DNA from 3 places in the Micromonospora sp. NPDC126480 genome. Region 2 is predicted to be linked to each of the others. Evidence: riboswitches for the same ligand, from Rfam matches in the RefSeq annotation. Region 2 holds a riboswitch; each other region holds the start of a gene.
The links. A riboswitch is a leader RNA that binds a small molecule or an ion and turns the genes downstream of it on or off. The one in region 2 is predicted to bind cobalamin.
Positions count from the first base shown of each region.

Region 1 (4,400 bases), on a different contig from region 2:
CTCGGCGCGGGCCATCGGCGGCACCAGGTGGTCGACGACGACGGCGTGCGCCCGGCGCTTGGCCTGGGTGCCCTCGCCCGGGTCGTTGACGATGAACGGGTACACCAGCGGCAGGTCGCCGAGGACCGCGTCGGGGGCGCAGTCGGCCGCCAGCCCGAGGCCCTTGCCGGGCAGCCACTCCAGCGTGCCGTGCTTGCCGAGGTGCACCACGGCGTCCGCGCCGAACCCGCCGTCCCCGACGGGCGCGGCGAGCCACCGGTACGCGGCCAGGTAGTGATGGCTCGGCGGCAGGTCGGGGTCGTGGTAGATGGCGACCGGGTTCTCCCCGAAACCGCGCGGCGGCTGGATCAGCAGGGCCACGTTGCCGAGGCGCAGCCCGGCCAGCACGATGTCCCCGCCGTCGGTGTACAGCTCGCCGGGCGGCTCGCCCCAGTGCTCGCGCATCGCCGCGCGCAGCTCCGCCGGCACCTCGGCGAACCACCGCCGGTAGGTCGCCCCCGGCACCCGCGCCGACGCGGCGGCGAGCTGCTCCGGGGTCAACCACTCGACGTCGTGCCCGCCGGCGGCGATGAGGGTGTGGATCAGGTCGTCCCCGTCGTCGGGAACCGGCGGGTCGCCCAGGTCGTACCCGGCGTCGGCGAGCGCGGCGAGCAGCCGCACCGCACTGGCCGGGGTGTCCAGGCCGACGGCGTTGCCGACCCGGGAGTGCTTCGTGGGGTAGGAGCTGAGGATCACCGCCACCCGCTTGGCGGCGTTCGGCACCTGCCGCAGCCGGGCGTGCCGCACCGCGACGCCGGCGACCCGGGCGGCCCGCTCCGGATCCGGCTCGTACGCCGACAGCCCGTCGGCGTCGATCCGTTTGAACGAGAAGGGCACGGTGATGATCCGCCCGTCGAACTCGGGGACCGCCACCTGCATCGCCGCGTCCAGTGGAGACAGTCCGGCGTCGCTGCCGGCCCACTGCTCACGGGTGCTCGTCAGGCAGAGCGCCTGGATCACCGGTACGTCGAGCGCGGCGAGCGCGCCGACGTCCCACGCGTCCTCGTCGCCGCCGCCGGAGGCGTCCGCGGCGACCGTGCCGCCGGCTGCGAGCACGGTGACGAGCAGCACGTCGCAGCGGGCGAACAGCCCCAGCGGGCCGGCTCCGGCGGTCAGCCCGCGCAGCGAGCCGCAGAAGACCGGCAGCGCGTTGGCGCCGGCCGCCTCGACGGCGTCGGCGAGCACGTCCACGAACCCGGTGTTGCCGGCCAGAGCGTGCGCCCGGTAGAAGACGATCCCGACGGTCGGCCGGTCCGGGTCGGCGGGCCGGTCGCCGTGGACCCCGTACGCCGGGGTGCGGGCGGGTGGCGCGAACCCCTCCCCGGTGAGCAGCACCGTGTCGGACAGGAACCGGGCCAGCTGCGCCAGATTCTCCGGACCGCCTTCGACCAGGTAGGACAGCGCCTCGGTGGCCACTCCGACGGGCACGGTGGACGCCGCCATCAGATCCGCGTCCGGCAGGCTCTCGCCGGAGAGCACCACGGTCGGCACGCCGGAGGCGAGCACCGCGGCCAGCCCGTCCGGCCACGCCGCCCGACCGCCGAGCAGGCGTACGACGGCGAGCTCGGCGCCGTCGAGCAGCCCGGGCACGACCTCGGCCCCGACCCGGGCGGGGTTGGCCAGGCGGTAGTCGCCGCCGCTGGCCCGGGCGGCGAGCAGGTCGGTGTCGGCGGTGGACAGCAGCAGGATGCGCACAGGTGGCTCCGGAGAGTGACGCCCGGGCCGGCGCGGGCCGGGCGGGGCGAGGGGCGAGGGGCGAGGCCAGGTCAGCGGCTGCGGCGGGTCACCGCTGCGCGCCGGGGCGCGCCGGATCGGCCGGGAGTGGCCTCGTCAGGCGTGTGCGGAGCGGCCGGCGCGGCGGCGGAGCCGGAACACGCGGCGGCGACCGGAACGGGAACGACGATCATCGTCGATGGCAGGGACGCTGCGCGTCATCGGGTCCTCCTCGGGTGTCCACGCCCTGGGGTGCACCGACGGCCGAAGTATCCTGGCTCCCGGATCGACGCTCACCCCCGGTCTTCCAACCGCGCACGCGCGGCCGTGACTCGCGAGGGGGGATCGCTCCCCGGTGACAGTGGCGGGACCGCGCCGGATTCGCACCGGCTTCCTTCACTGCCGTCCGGCCGCGAACTCTGCCACACCGCCGGCGGCCCGGTCAACGCGGCGCTTAGCGGGCGCGGCGTTCCGGGTGGGCCCGGTTCCAGGCGCGCATCCGTTCCGGGTAGCCGGTCTTCGCCGCTTCGTACAGCGGCAGGGCCAGGCGGTGCGCGAGCGCCGCCGCGACCCGCGGCGAGCCGGTGCGGCGGCGGATCCATTCACCGTCGTGGGCGATCGCCACCACTGTCGTGTCGGTCGCGGTGGTCTCCGGCTCCAGGTAGAACTCGACCCCGGTGTGGCTGGCCACGAACGCCTCCAGGGCCGCCAGGTCCTCGCGGGTGGCCTCCCGGTCGAGCTTCGTCGGGACCCCGTCGGATCCCCGGGTACGCGACCGCCGGCTGAACCAGCCCATGCCGATCTCCTCTCCTCGGCCCGACCTCCAGTTCACCACCTGTTCCTGGCAGTCTCCTGTACGTCGCCTGGTGATCCGATGACGTTAGGGTGCCCGCGTGGACGACACGACGATCGGCGCGGTACGGGACAACGCCGCCTGGTGCGACCTGGTGTGCCGTACGCACGGGCTGGCCGGGGTCGCCGACGACGACGCCTGGTCGGTTCCGCACCGGTCGCCGACCTGGTACCCGGACGCGGTGACCCTCCGCCCCGGCGTGGCGGCGGCCACCCTGCTCGGCCGGATCGAGACCGGTCCGGGCGCGTCGGTCAAGGACAGCTTCGCCGACCTCGATCTCGCGCCGTACGGTTTCCGGGTCCTGTTCGGCGCGCGGTGGATCCACCGTCGCGCCGGCGCCACGCCCCTGCCCGGGGTGCCCCTCACCCCGGTGAGCACGCCGGCGGCACTCGCCGGATGGGCCGAGGCACACGGCGGGGGCGAGTTGTTCCGCCCGGCCCTGCTCGCCGATCCCCGGGTGACGGTCCTGGCCCGCCTCGACGGGACCGGGGTGGCCGGCGGGGCGATCCTGCACCGGGGCGGGCCGCTGGTCGGAGTCTCCAACGTCTTCGCCCGCACCGTCGGGCCGGCGGAGATCTGGGCCGCGCTGCCAGCCACCGACGCGCTCGTCGGCTACGAGTCCGGCGACGACCTGGTGGCGGCGGAGCGCGTCGGTTTCCGCACCGCCGGGGCCCTGCGGGTCTGGCTCCACGACTGACCTGATGCCCCGCGGCCCCCCGGCTGCTCCGACGGGCCGCCGAGAACCATTCGCTGACGAGCGATATGACGGAGAGGCATATTCATGCCGGACAGGAATACTGCTCGACGGCGAACCGCCCACCACGCGTGACACGCCGCGTCCCCGACACGCCGCGTCACTCGCGTCTCAGCGGGCCGGCGGGCGGGTGACCGGGACCAGGGCGAGCGTCGGCAGCAGCAGGATCGGCACCACGAGCAGCGCCTGCAGCGTGCCGACCCGGTCGCCGAGCAGGCCCAGCAGCGGCGGGCCGGCGAGGAAGGCGGTGTACCCGATCACGGCGACCACGCTGACCCGGGCCGGAGCCCGGTCCTCCTCGTCCGCCGCGGCGCTCATCCCCACCGGGAAGCCGAGCGACGCCCCGAGTCCCCACAGCGCCACGCCGACGACCGCCACCGGCCCGGAACCGGCAAGCACCGCCAGGCCCGCGCCGAGCACCGCGAGCAGGATCGTGCCGGAGAGCACCGGCACCCGGCCCCACCGGTCCAGGGCGACGGTGCCGACCGTCCGGCCGAGCGTCATGCCCACCACGAACACCCCGAAGACGGCGGCCGCGGCGGCCTCGCTGAGGTCGTACCCGTCGACGAACGCGACCGCGACCCAGTCGTTGGCGGCGCCTTCGGTGAAGGCCGCGACCAGCACGAACAGGCCGATGAGCAGGGTCCGTGGCTCGCGCCAGGCGGCGAGCAGCGCCCGGCGGCGGGTCGCCGGCGACGTCCCCTCGGCGGCCGGCGTCGTCTCGGCCACCGGCAGGAACGCCCGGACGCCGAGCACCGTGCCGGCCAGCACCGCCGCCGCGATCACCGACAGGTGGACGGCCACCGGCAGGCCGACTCGCGCCGCCCCGGCGCCGAGGCCGGCCCCGGCGACGGAGCCGAGGCTCCACGCGGCGTGGAACCGCGGCATGATCGTGCGGCCGAGCCGCCGCTCCACCGCGGCACCCTCGATGTTCATCGCGACGTCGCAGGTGCCGGACCCGTAGCCGAAGGCGAACAGGCCCAGGGCCACGCCGGGCAGCCAACCGGCCGCGCTCGCCGAGACTCCGGCGACCGCCAGGCC
Region 1 is NZ_JBEORU010000016.1:32,302-36,701, reverse strand. Features, by position in the region: gene cobN (cobaltochelatase subunit CobN) at 1-1,734, opposite strand, end outside; cobalamin riboswitch at 2,020-2,149, opposite strand; gene ABTW87_RS16750 (hypothetical protein) at 2,207-2,548, opposite strand; gene ABTW87_RS16745 (hypothetical protein) at 2,646-3,302, shown strand; gene ABTW87_RS16740 (MFS transporter) at 3,471-4,400, opposite strand, start outside.
Region 1: it holds a riboswitch for cobalamin, as region 2 does, so the genes downstream of both, cobN (cobaltochelatase subunit CobN) here and ABTW87_RS27995 (ribonucleoside-diphosphate reductase subunit alpha) in region 2, are expected to answer to the same signal.

Region 2 (4,400 bases):
CCGAACCCTCGGCGCGCTTGATCTGCTCCCGGATCTCCGGCGTCCACCGTCCCCGCGCCTTCAACTCCCGGACCAGATACGTGTTGACCTGGAGGAACTCGCCGGACATGGTCTCGCGTTTGAACAGGTTGGACACCTGCGGCTCGATGCACTCGTAGCAACCGGCGATCGAGGCGATCGTGGCGGTCGGGGCGATCGCGACCAGCAGCGAGTTGCGCAGGCCGTGCGCGGCGACCGCCGCGCGCAGCGCCGACCACCGCTCGGTCTGGGTGGGTTCGGCACCCCACAGGTCCGGGTGCAGCTCGCCGCGGGCGGCGCGGGTCTCGGCGTACGCGGGGTGCGGGCCGAACCGCTCGGCCAGCCCGACGGAGGTCTCCAGGGCGGTCAGGAAGACCTCCTCCTGCACCCGGGTCGACAGCGCCTTCGCCTCGGCCGAGTCGAACGGCAGACGCAGCGTGAAGAACGCGTCCTGCAGGCCCATCAGGCCGAGCCCGACCGGCCGCCAACGCGGATTCGACGCCGCCGCCTGATCGGCCGGGTAGTAGTTGATGTCGATCACCCGGTCCAGGAAGACCACAGCGGTCCGTACCGTGGAGCGCAGCCTCTCCCAGTCGATCCCGTCGGCGGTGACGTGGGCGCCGAGGTTGACCGAGCCCAGATTGCACACCGCGGTCTCGGTGTCGCTGTTGACCTCGAGGATCTCGGTGCACAGGTTGGACAGGTGGATCGTGTTGCCCGGCACGCCGGTCTGGTTGGACAGCCGGTTCGACGGGTCCTTGAACGTCATCCACCCGTTGCCGGTCTGCGCCAGGGTGCGCATCATCCGCCCGTACAGGTCCCGGGCCCGGACCGTCCGCACCGCCTTCTTCTCCGCGATCCGGTAGGCGGCGTCGAACTCCTCGCCGTAGAGGTCCGGCAGCTCCGGCGCGTCGGACGGGTCGATCAGCGACCAGTCGCCATCGGCCTCGACCCGGCGCATGAACTCGTCCGGAATCCAGTTGGCCAGGTTGAGGTTGTGGGTGCGCCGGGACTCCTCGCCGGTGTTGTCCCGCAGCTCCAGGAACTCCTCGATGTCCGGGTGCCACGGCTCCAGGTACACGCACGCCGCCCCCTTGCGCCGGCCGCCCTGGTTGACCGCCGCCACACCGGCGTCGAGGGTCTTCAGGAACGGGACGATGCCGTTGGAGCGGCCGTTCGTGCCGCGGATCAGCGCACCGCGGCCGCGTACCCGCGACCAGGCGATGCCGATGCCTCCGGAGAACTTCGACAGCTTCGCCACCTGGTGGTACCGCTCGTAGATCGAGTCCAGCTCGTCGCGGGGCGAGTCGACCAGGAAACACGACGACATCTGCGTGTGCCGGGTACCCGAGTTGAACAGCGTCGGTGAACTGGGCAGGTACGCCAGCGACGACATCAGCCGGTAGAACCCGATCGCCTCGACCGGCGTCTCGGACAACCCGCAGGCCACTCGCAGCAGCCAGTACTGCGGCGTCTCCACCACCAGCCGGGACTCGGGGTGGCGCAGCAGGTACCGGTCGGCGACGGTGCGCAGCCCGAAGTACTCGAACCGCAGATCACCGGCCGGGTCCACGGCGTCGTCCAGCTTGCGGGCGTTGCGGGCCACGAACGCGGCCGTGTCGTCCCCGATCAGGCCCAGCCCGTACGCGTAACGGACGGACTGGCTGAAGCTCGCCACCCCCTGCCCGCGGACCTCCTTGTCCACGAACGCGGCCAACAGCCGCGCCGCCAGCCGGGAATACTGAGGCTCCTCGCCGATCAGCTCGGCCGCCGTCTGGATCGACAACCTGTCCAGCTCGGCGGTGCTCGCCCCGTCGTACAGGCCGCTGATCGTCTTCGTCGCGACCCGCAGCGGATCCACCTCGTCCAGGTCGGCCACCCAACGCTCGACCGCCTTGACGATTTTGTTGACGTCCACCGGCTCGGTGTCACCGTTGCGCTTGCGGACCCGCATAACCTGCCGACGCTGCTCCGGCGGCTCGACCGCAGCCTGCTCCTGCGTCGCCGTCATGTCCCCTCCTCACGCCTGTCGACGAGGTCGACGAACGCGCAGGAGAACGCCACTGGTCGCCGGACGGCGTGCCGGCCGCGGCCGGCAGATGGCGTCGGCCGTCCCGCGCGGCCTCCGACCGCCGCACGCGAACGCGTACGGCGCGCTGGCAGGTCTTCGGACTCGCGGGCCGGACCGGGGACCCCGGTCGCCTACTGGCCGTCGCTTCCCAGGCCCGAACGGGCCCAGTGCTTCATGACGGCGGTCGTTCCCACTCACCGCTGCGGGGCAGTCCCGGATTCACACCGGATTCCCTCTTGCCTCGACCACTCCCGGGCGGGAGCGGCCGAACCAGTTGCGTGGGACACCATATCTGCCGCTGCTGTCGGGCAGGCAACACCAGATGTCGCGTCCGCGTGTCACCTATGTCTCACCCCCGACGCGCATGCCATCGATGACCGGCGATGTACTGGTTGACACCCCGGCATTGCCGACCGTAGCGTCCGGGGCGAGTGACGATGTGCGGAAGCCGGTGCAACTCCGGCACGGTCGCGCCACTGTGACCGCGTCCGCCGGAGACCTCGGGACGCGGAAGTCAGACCCGCCACCGTCACCGGAACCCGTTGTGGGACGCGTAATCCCGAGGAGGTTGCCCCGTGTCCACCCCGTCTTCCGCCCTGCCCCAGCCGGCCATCACGCCCGTCGCCATCCCGTGGCGTGAGCTGCAGCCGTGGTTGCTCTTCGGCACCGTCCTGGCCCTCGTGCTGCTTTACTTCGTCGGCACCGAGCAGGGTGTCTTCCAGCTGGTCAGCGGCGAGAACGTGCACGAGTTCGTGCACGACGGCCGGCACCTGCTCGGCTTCCCCTGCCACTGACGGCCGGGTCGGCAACCATGCTGTCACCCCGCGCCCTGCTCGTCCGCGGAATGCTCGCCGGCCTCGCCGCCGGACTCCTGGCGTTCGTGTTCGCCTACTTCGTCGGTGAAGGCCCGATCAACCAGGCCATCGCGTTCGAGGAGGCCAACGCCGCACCGGAGCCGGCCGTCGCCGACGGGCCGGAGGGCATCAGCCGTACGGTGCAGAGCACCGTCGGCCTGCTCACCGCGTCGGTCATCTACGCCGTCGCCCTCGGTGGGATCTTCGCGATGGTGTTCGCCGCCGCCTACGGGCGGATCGGCCGGTTCGGCTCGCGGGTGACCGCGGTGCTGGTCGCGCTCACCGGATTCGTGGTGGTCGCGCTGGTCCCGTGGCTCAAGTACCCGGCCAACCCGCCGGCGACCGGCGACCCCGACACCATCGGTCGACGCACCTCGCTGTTCTTCCTCATGATGGTGATCGCGCTCGCCGCGGTGGCGCTCGGCGGACACCTCGCCCGGGCGCAGGCTGCACGGCTCGGCGCCTGGAACGCGAGCCTCGTCGGGGTCGGCGCCTTCGTCCTGGTCGTCGGGCTCGCGCTGGCGGTGCTGCCGTCGATCGAGGAGGTCCCGGAGGGCTTCTCGCCGATCCTGCTCTGGAATTTCCGGCTGGCGTCGTTGGGAACCCAGCTCGTCGTCTGGGCGACGCTCGGACTGGTCTTCGGACTGCTTGTCGACCGGGGCGTGCGCCGGTCGCAGCACACCGTGGCCGTGCCCGCCGGCCGATGACGTGGCTCCGCCGCCATCGCCGATCGAACGCCGCGACGCCCGACCGGCGCTGGCGGCGGCCTCCGCGCTCGGACCCTTCTTCACCTGGTCCGCGCTGTCCGACCGGGCGGGCTGGCGGCCACTGGCCGAGCTGCTGAACGGCGACGTCCTGACCGAGCGTGTGGACGCGGCGGCCGACGCGCTGCGTACGCGGTGCGAGCTGCCGGCAGACGCGGTGCCGGTGCGCGTCGTCGCGTCGATCACGTTCCTGGGCGTGGCGGCGCGGCTGTTGTCCCCGCCGCTCGGGGCGGCCGTCGTCGGCGGCGCCCTGCCGCTCGCCGGCCGGGACGGCCTCGTGTGGCGACAGTCCGCGGCCGGGGCGTGGTCGCTCGCGCACGGTCCGCTCGACGCGCTGCCCACCGACGACCTGGACGATCGCGCGGTCGCGGCGGCGCTTGTCGAGACGGCGGTCCTGGGCCCGGTGCGGCTGCTGCTGGACGCGTTCCGGGCCCGGTTCCGACTGTCACCGCAGGTCCTGTGGGGCAACGTCGCGTCCGCGATGGCGGGCGCGACCGGAGTGCTCGCCGACGCCGCGCCGGCACACGCCGAGCGGGTCGGCGGGGTGCTGGCGGAGGCGTTGGAGCTGCCGCCGCTGGCCGGCACCGGCACCCTCGTCCGGCCGGACGAGGGTCGGGCCCGACGATTTCTGGTGCGGCGCAACTGTTGCCTCTACTACCGCATCCCAGGCGGCGGCACCTGCGGCGACTGCGT
Region 2 is NZ_JBEORU010000042.1:9,790-14,189, reverse strand. Features, by position in the region: gene ABTW87_RS27995 (ribonucleoside-diphosphate reductase subunit alpha) at 1-2,029, opposite strand, end outside; cobalamin riboswitch at 2,159-2,381, opposite strand; gene ABTW87_RS27990 (CbtB domain-containing protein) at 2,665-2,883, shown strand; gene ABTW87_RS27985 (CbtA family protein) at 2,901-3,650, shown strand; gene ABTW87_RS27980 ((2Fe-2S)-binding protein) at 3,652-4,400, shown strand, end outside.

Region 3 (4,400 bases), on a different contig from region 2:
TCCAGGTCGCGTACTCCCAGGTGCGGGTGGTCCCGGTGTGCGGGTCGGTGTACGCGGTGGTCCCGGCCGGGCGGGCGAGGGTCAGGCCGGGGCGGGCACCGGGCACCGCCCGGGTACCGGCGTGGGTGCCGCGACGCCAGTCGGGGTAGCGGGACCATTCATGGAAGGTGATCTGTTCGTCGTGGACGACCGGCCGGCCGGCCGGTGCCGCGAGGGGCGCCGCGCCGGCGGGCGCCGTCGTGCCGAGGAGGGCGAGAGCGGTGAGGCCGGCGAGGGCGGCCCCGCCGAGACGTCGTCTGTGCATCGGTACTCCACGGGAGAGGTGGGGCATCGTCGCCGGTCAGTCTCTCGTCTGGAAGGAAGTTTCGCCATAGGTCGGCGGATGGAAAATCCTTGCCGATGTGAGGATCAGGCTGGCATGGAAAGTAGGAATGGATGGATGTTGATATGACCATGTGACGGGTGGTGGAGTTTGCCCACCACGCGGGAACGATCTCCCGCGCCGCCCAGGAGGTTGTCCATGGCCTTCCGCTCTCCCACCCTCCGCCGTCGCCTCGCGCTCGCCTGCGCCGCGGGGCTCGGCATTCTCACCCTCGTCGCCGCACCGGTCTCCGCGCAGCCGAGCCCGGACCGCTCCGGCGAACCCGCCGCCGCCCAGTACCGGGTGCTCGGCCCGCGTACGGTGGCCGACCGCACCGCGGTCGCCCGCACCGGCGCGTCGATCGACTACTCCGAGCACGGCGTCCTGCACGTCTCCGCCACCAGCGCCGAGGCCGCCGCCATCACCCGGCTGGGCTTCCGGCTCGAGGCGGTCGCCGCGTCGCCCACCGATCGGGGCCACGACCACGCCGACGGTGAGATGGGCACCCTCGACTTCCCGCCCGCCGACTCCGCCTACCACAACTACGCCGAGCTGACGGCCGCGGTGAACAAGGTGGTCGCCGACCACCCGTCCATCGCCCGGAAGATCAGCATCGGCAGCTCGTACGAGGGCCGGGACCTGATGGCGGTGAAGATCTCCGACAACGTCGCCACCGACGAGAACGAGCCGGAGATCCTCTTCAACGCCCAGCAGCATGCCCGGGAGCACCTGACCGTCGAGATGGCGGTCTACCTGCTCAACCTCTTCACCGACAACTACGGCTCGGACTCCCGGATCACGAACATCGTCAACAGCCGGGAGATCTGGATCGTGCCGACGGTCAACCCGGACGGCAGCGAGTACGACATCGCCACCGGCTCGTACCGCTCCTGGCGGAAGAACCGGCAGCCGAACAGCGGCTCGTCGTACGTCGGCACCGACCTCAACCGCAACTGGTCCTACCAGTGGGGCTGCTGCGGCGGCTCGTCCGGCTCGACCTCGTCGGACACCTACCGGGGCCCGTCGGCGTTCTCCGCCCCGGAGACGCAGGCGCTGCGCAACTTCGTCAACAGCCGGGTCGTCGGCGGCGTGCAGCAGATCAAAGCCAACATCGACTTCCACACCTACTCCCAGCTGGTGCTCTGGCCGTTCGGCTACACGTACAACAACACCGCGCCGGGAATGAGCGCCGACCAGTACAACACCTTCGCCACCATCGGCCAGCAGATGGCGGCCACCAACGGGTACACCCCCGAGCAGTCCAGTGACCTCTACATCGCCGACGGCACCAGCATCGACTGGATGTGGGGGCAGCACGGCATCTGGGCGTACACCTTCGAGATGTACCCGGGCTCGGCCAGCGGTGGCGGCTTCTACCCGCCCGACGAGGTCATCCCGCGCGAGACCTCGCGCAACCGCGACGCGGTGCTGATCCTGGCCGAGTACGCCGACTGCCCGTACCGGGCGATCGGCAAGGACGGCCAGTACTGCGGCGGCGGTGGCGGCGGCACGACGGTGTGGTCGGACACCTTCGAGACCGCGACCGGCTGGACGATCAACCCGAACGGCACCGACACCGCGACGACCGGGGCGTGGGAGCGGGGCGCCGCCCAGGCGACCAACTCCAGCGGCGCCAAGCAGCTCACCCCGTACGCCGGCAGCAACGACCTGGTCACCGGCCGGCTCGCCGGGACCGGAGCGGGTGACTACGACATCGACGGTGGCGTGACAAGCGCCCGCTCCCCGGCGGTGACCCTGCCGTCGAGCGGCACGCTGACGCTGTCCCTGGCGTGGTACCTGGCCCATGGCTCGAACTCGTCGTCGGCCGACTACCTCCGGGTCAGCGTCGTGCACAGCGGCGGCACCACCACGCTGCTCAACCAGGCGGGCGCGGCCACCAACCGCAACGGTTCCTGGGCGGTGGCGAGCTTGAACCTGAGCCCGTACGCCGGCCAGTCCGTCCGGATCCAGGTCGAGGCGGCGGACGCCTCCGGAGCGAGCCTCGTCGAGGCGGCTGTGGACAACGTCACCATCACCGCCTCCTGAGAACAGGTGGGGCCCCGTCCCGCCCCCCGACGGGGCCCCACCCCACCCACCACCTCGGTGGGAACGGTCCGAGCGTGCGCTACCGTCTTACCGACCATCCCGCAGCGAAGCCGGTGCGAAACCGGCGCTGTCCCGCAACTGTGATGCCCCGATCATCGGGGACGAGCCAGGTCGCCTGCGGTCGGTCGCGATTCGCGCTCTCGAGGAAGGGCGCCTCGCGGACGGGCGCCCCGGGCTCCCTGTCGGCGAAGCACCACGATCCTCGACCGACAGGAGGACCGATGTCCAGACGTACCCCCCGGCTCTTCGCCGCGACCCTCGCGGTGGCGGCGCTCGCCCTCGGCGCCTGCGCCGAGAAGACCTCCGACACCCCCGCGACCGGCGGCAGCGCGTCGGCCGCCGCGACCTTCCCGGTCACCGTCGGCCCGGTGACCCTCGAAAAGCGGCCGGAGAAGATCATCTCGCTGTCGCCGACGACCACCGAGATGCTCTTCGCGATCGGCGCCGGCAAGCAGGTGACCGCCGTCGACGACAACTCGAACTACCCGCCCGAGGCGCCCAAGAGCGACCTCTCCGGCTTCCAGCCGAACGCGGAGGCGATCGCCGCCCGGAACCCGGACCTGGTGGTGCTCTCCGACGACCGCAACAAGGTCGTGGAGCAGCTCGGCAAGCTGAAGATCCCGGTGGTCATCACCCCGGCCGCGACCACGCTCGACGACACCTACCGGCAGATCACCGACCTGGGCACGCTGACCGGGCACCCGGCCGAGGCCGCCGACGTGGTGCAGCGGATGAAGGACGACATCGCCAAGCTGGTCGCCGACCTGCCGCAGCGGTCGGAGAAGCTGACCTACTTCCACGAGCTGGGTCCCGAGCTGTACACGGCCACCAGCAAGACCTTCATCGGCTCGCTGTACACGCTCGCCGGCCTGGAGAACATCGCCGACGCGGCCGACGCGGACGGCAAGAGCGGCGGCTACCCGCAGCTCTCCCAGGAGGTCATCGTCAAGGCCAACCCGGACTTCGTCTTCCTCGCCGACACCAAGTGCTGCCAGCAGAGCGCGGACACGGTCAAGGCCCGGGCCGGCTGGGCGGGGATCACCGCGGTCAAGAACAACCAGGTCGTGGCGCTCGACGACGACATCGCCTCGCGCTGGGGCCCGCGCGTCGTCGACCTGCTCCGCACGATCATCGACGCGGTCGCCAAGGTGCCGGCGTGACGCTCGCCGTCGCCGGGCGTTAACAGGGGACCCTTTCCATGCAGCAGGCGTTAAAAAGGGGCCCTTCCTTCCCGCCGGCCCGGGCGCCGCAGGTGCCCCGGCCGGCGGGCCTCCGCCCACGCTGGCTGGCCGCCGGCCTGGCCGCGGTGCTCGTCGCCCTGGTCGCGGGCGTGTCGCTCGGCCCGGTCAGCCTGCCGCCGGGCAGCGTCGCGGTGGAGCTGCTGAACCTCCTTCCCGGAGTACGCCTCGACAGCGGGCTGACCGAACGGGAGATCGCCATCGTGACCGAGCTACGGCTGCCCCGTGCCGTGCTCGGTCTGCTGGTCGGCGGGCTGCTCGCCCTCGCCGGCGGCGCGTACCAGGGCGTGTTCCGCAACCCGCTGGCCGATCCGTACCTGCTCGGCGTCGCCGCCGGGGCCGGGCTGGCGGTCACCGTGGTGATCACCGCCGGGGTGGGCGCGGGAGGCGCGATCACCGGGCTGCCGGTCACCGTCCCGCTGGCCGCGTTCGTCGGCGCGGTCGGCGCGGTCCTCATGACGTACCTGCTCGGCTCCTCCGGCGGCCGGGGCCGCTCCCCGGCGACGCTGATCCTGGCCGGGGTGGCGGTCGCCGCGTTCCTCTCCGCCGGGCAGACCTACCTGCTGCAGCGCAACTCGGACAGCATCCAGCAGGTCTACTCCTGGCTGCTCGGCCGGCTCGCCACCGCCGGCTGGCACGACGTCCGGCTCGTCCTGCCGTACTTCCTGCTCACCGCCGTGGTGGTGCTGCTGCAC
Region 3 is NZ_JBEORU010000001.1:157,616-162,015, forward strand. Features, by position in the region: gene ABTW87_RS00810 (C39 family peptidase) at 1-304, opposite strand, end outside; gene ABTW87_RS00815 (M14 family metallopeptidase) at 521-2,407, shown strand; cobalamin riboswitch at 2,473-2,604, shown strand; gene ABTW87_RS00820 (ABC transporter substrate-binding protein) at 2,689-3,627, shown strand; gene ABTW87_RS00825 (FecCD family ABC transporter permease) at 3,666-4,400, shown strand, end outside.
Region 3: it holds a riboswitch for cobalamin, as region 2 does, so the genes downstream of both, ABTW87_RS00820 (ABC transporter substrate-binding protein) here and ABTW87_RS27995 (ribonucleoside-diphosphate reductase subunit alpha) in region 2, are expected to answer to the same signal.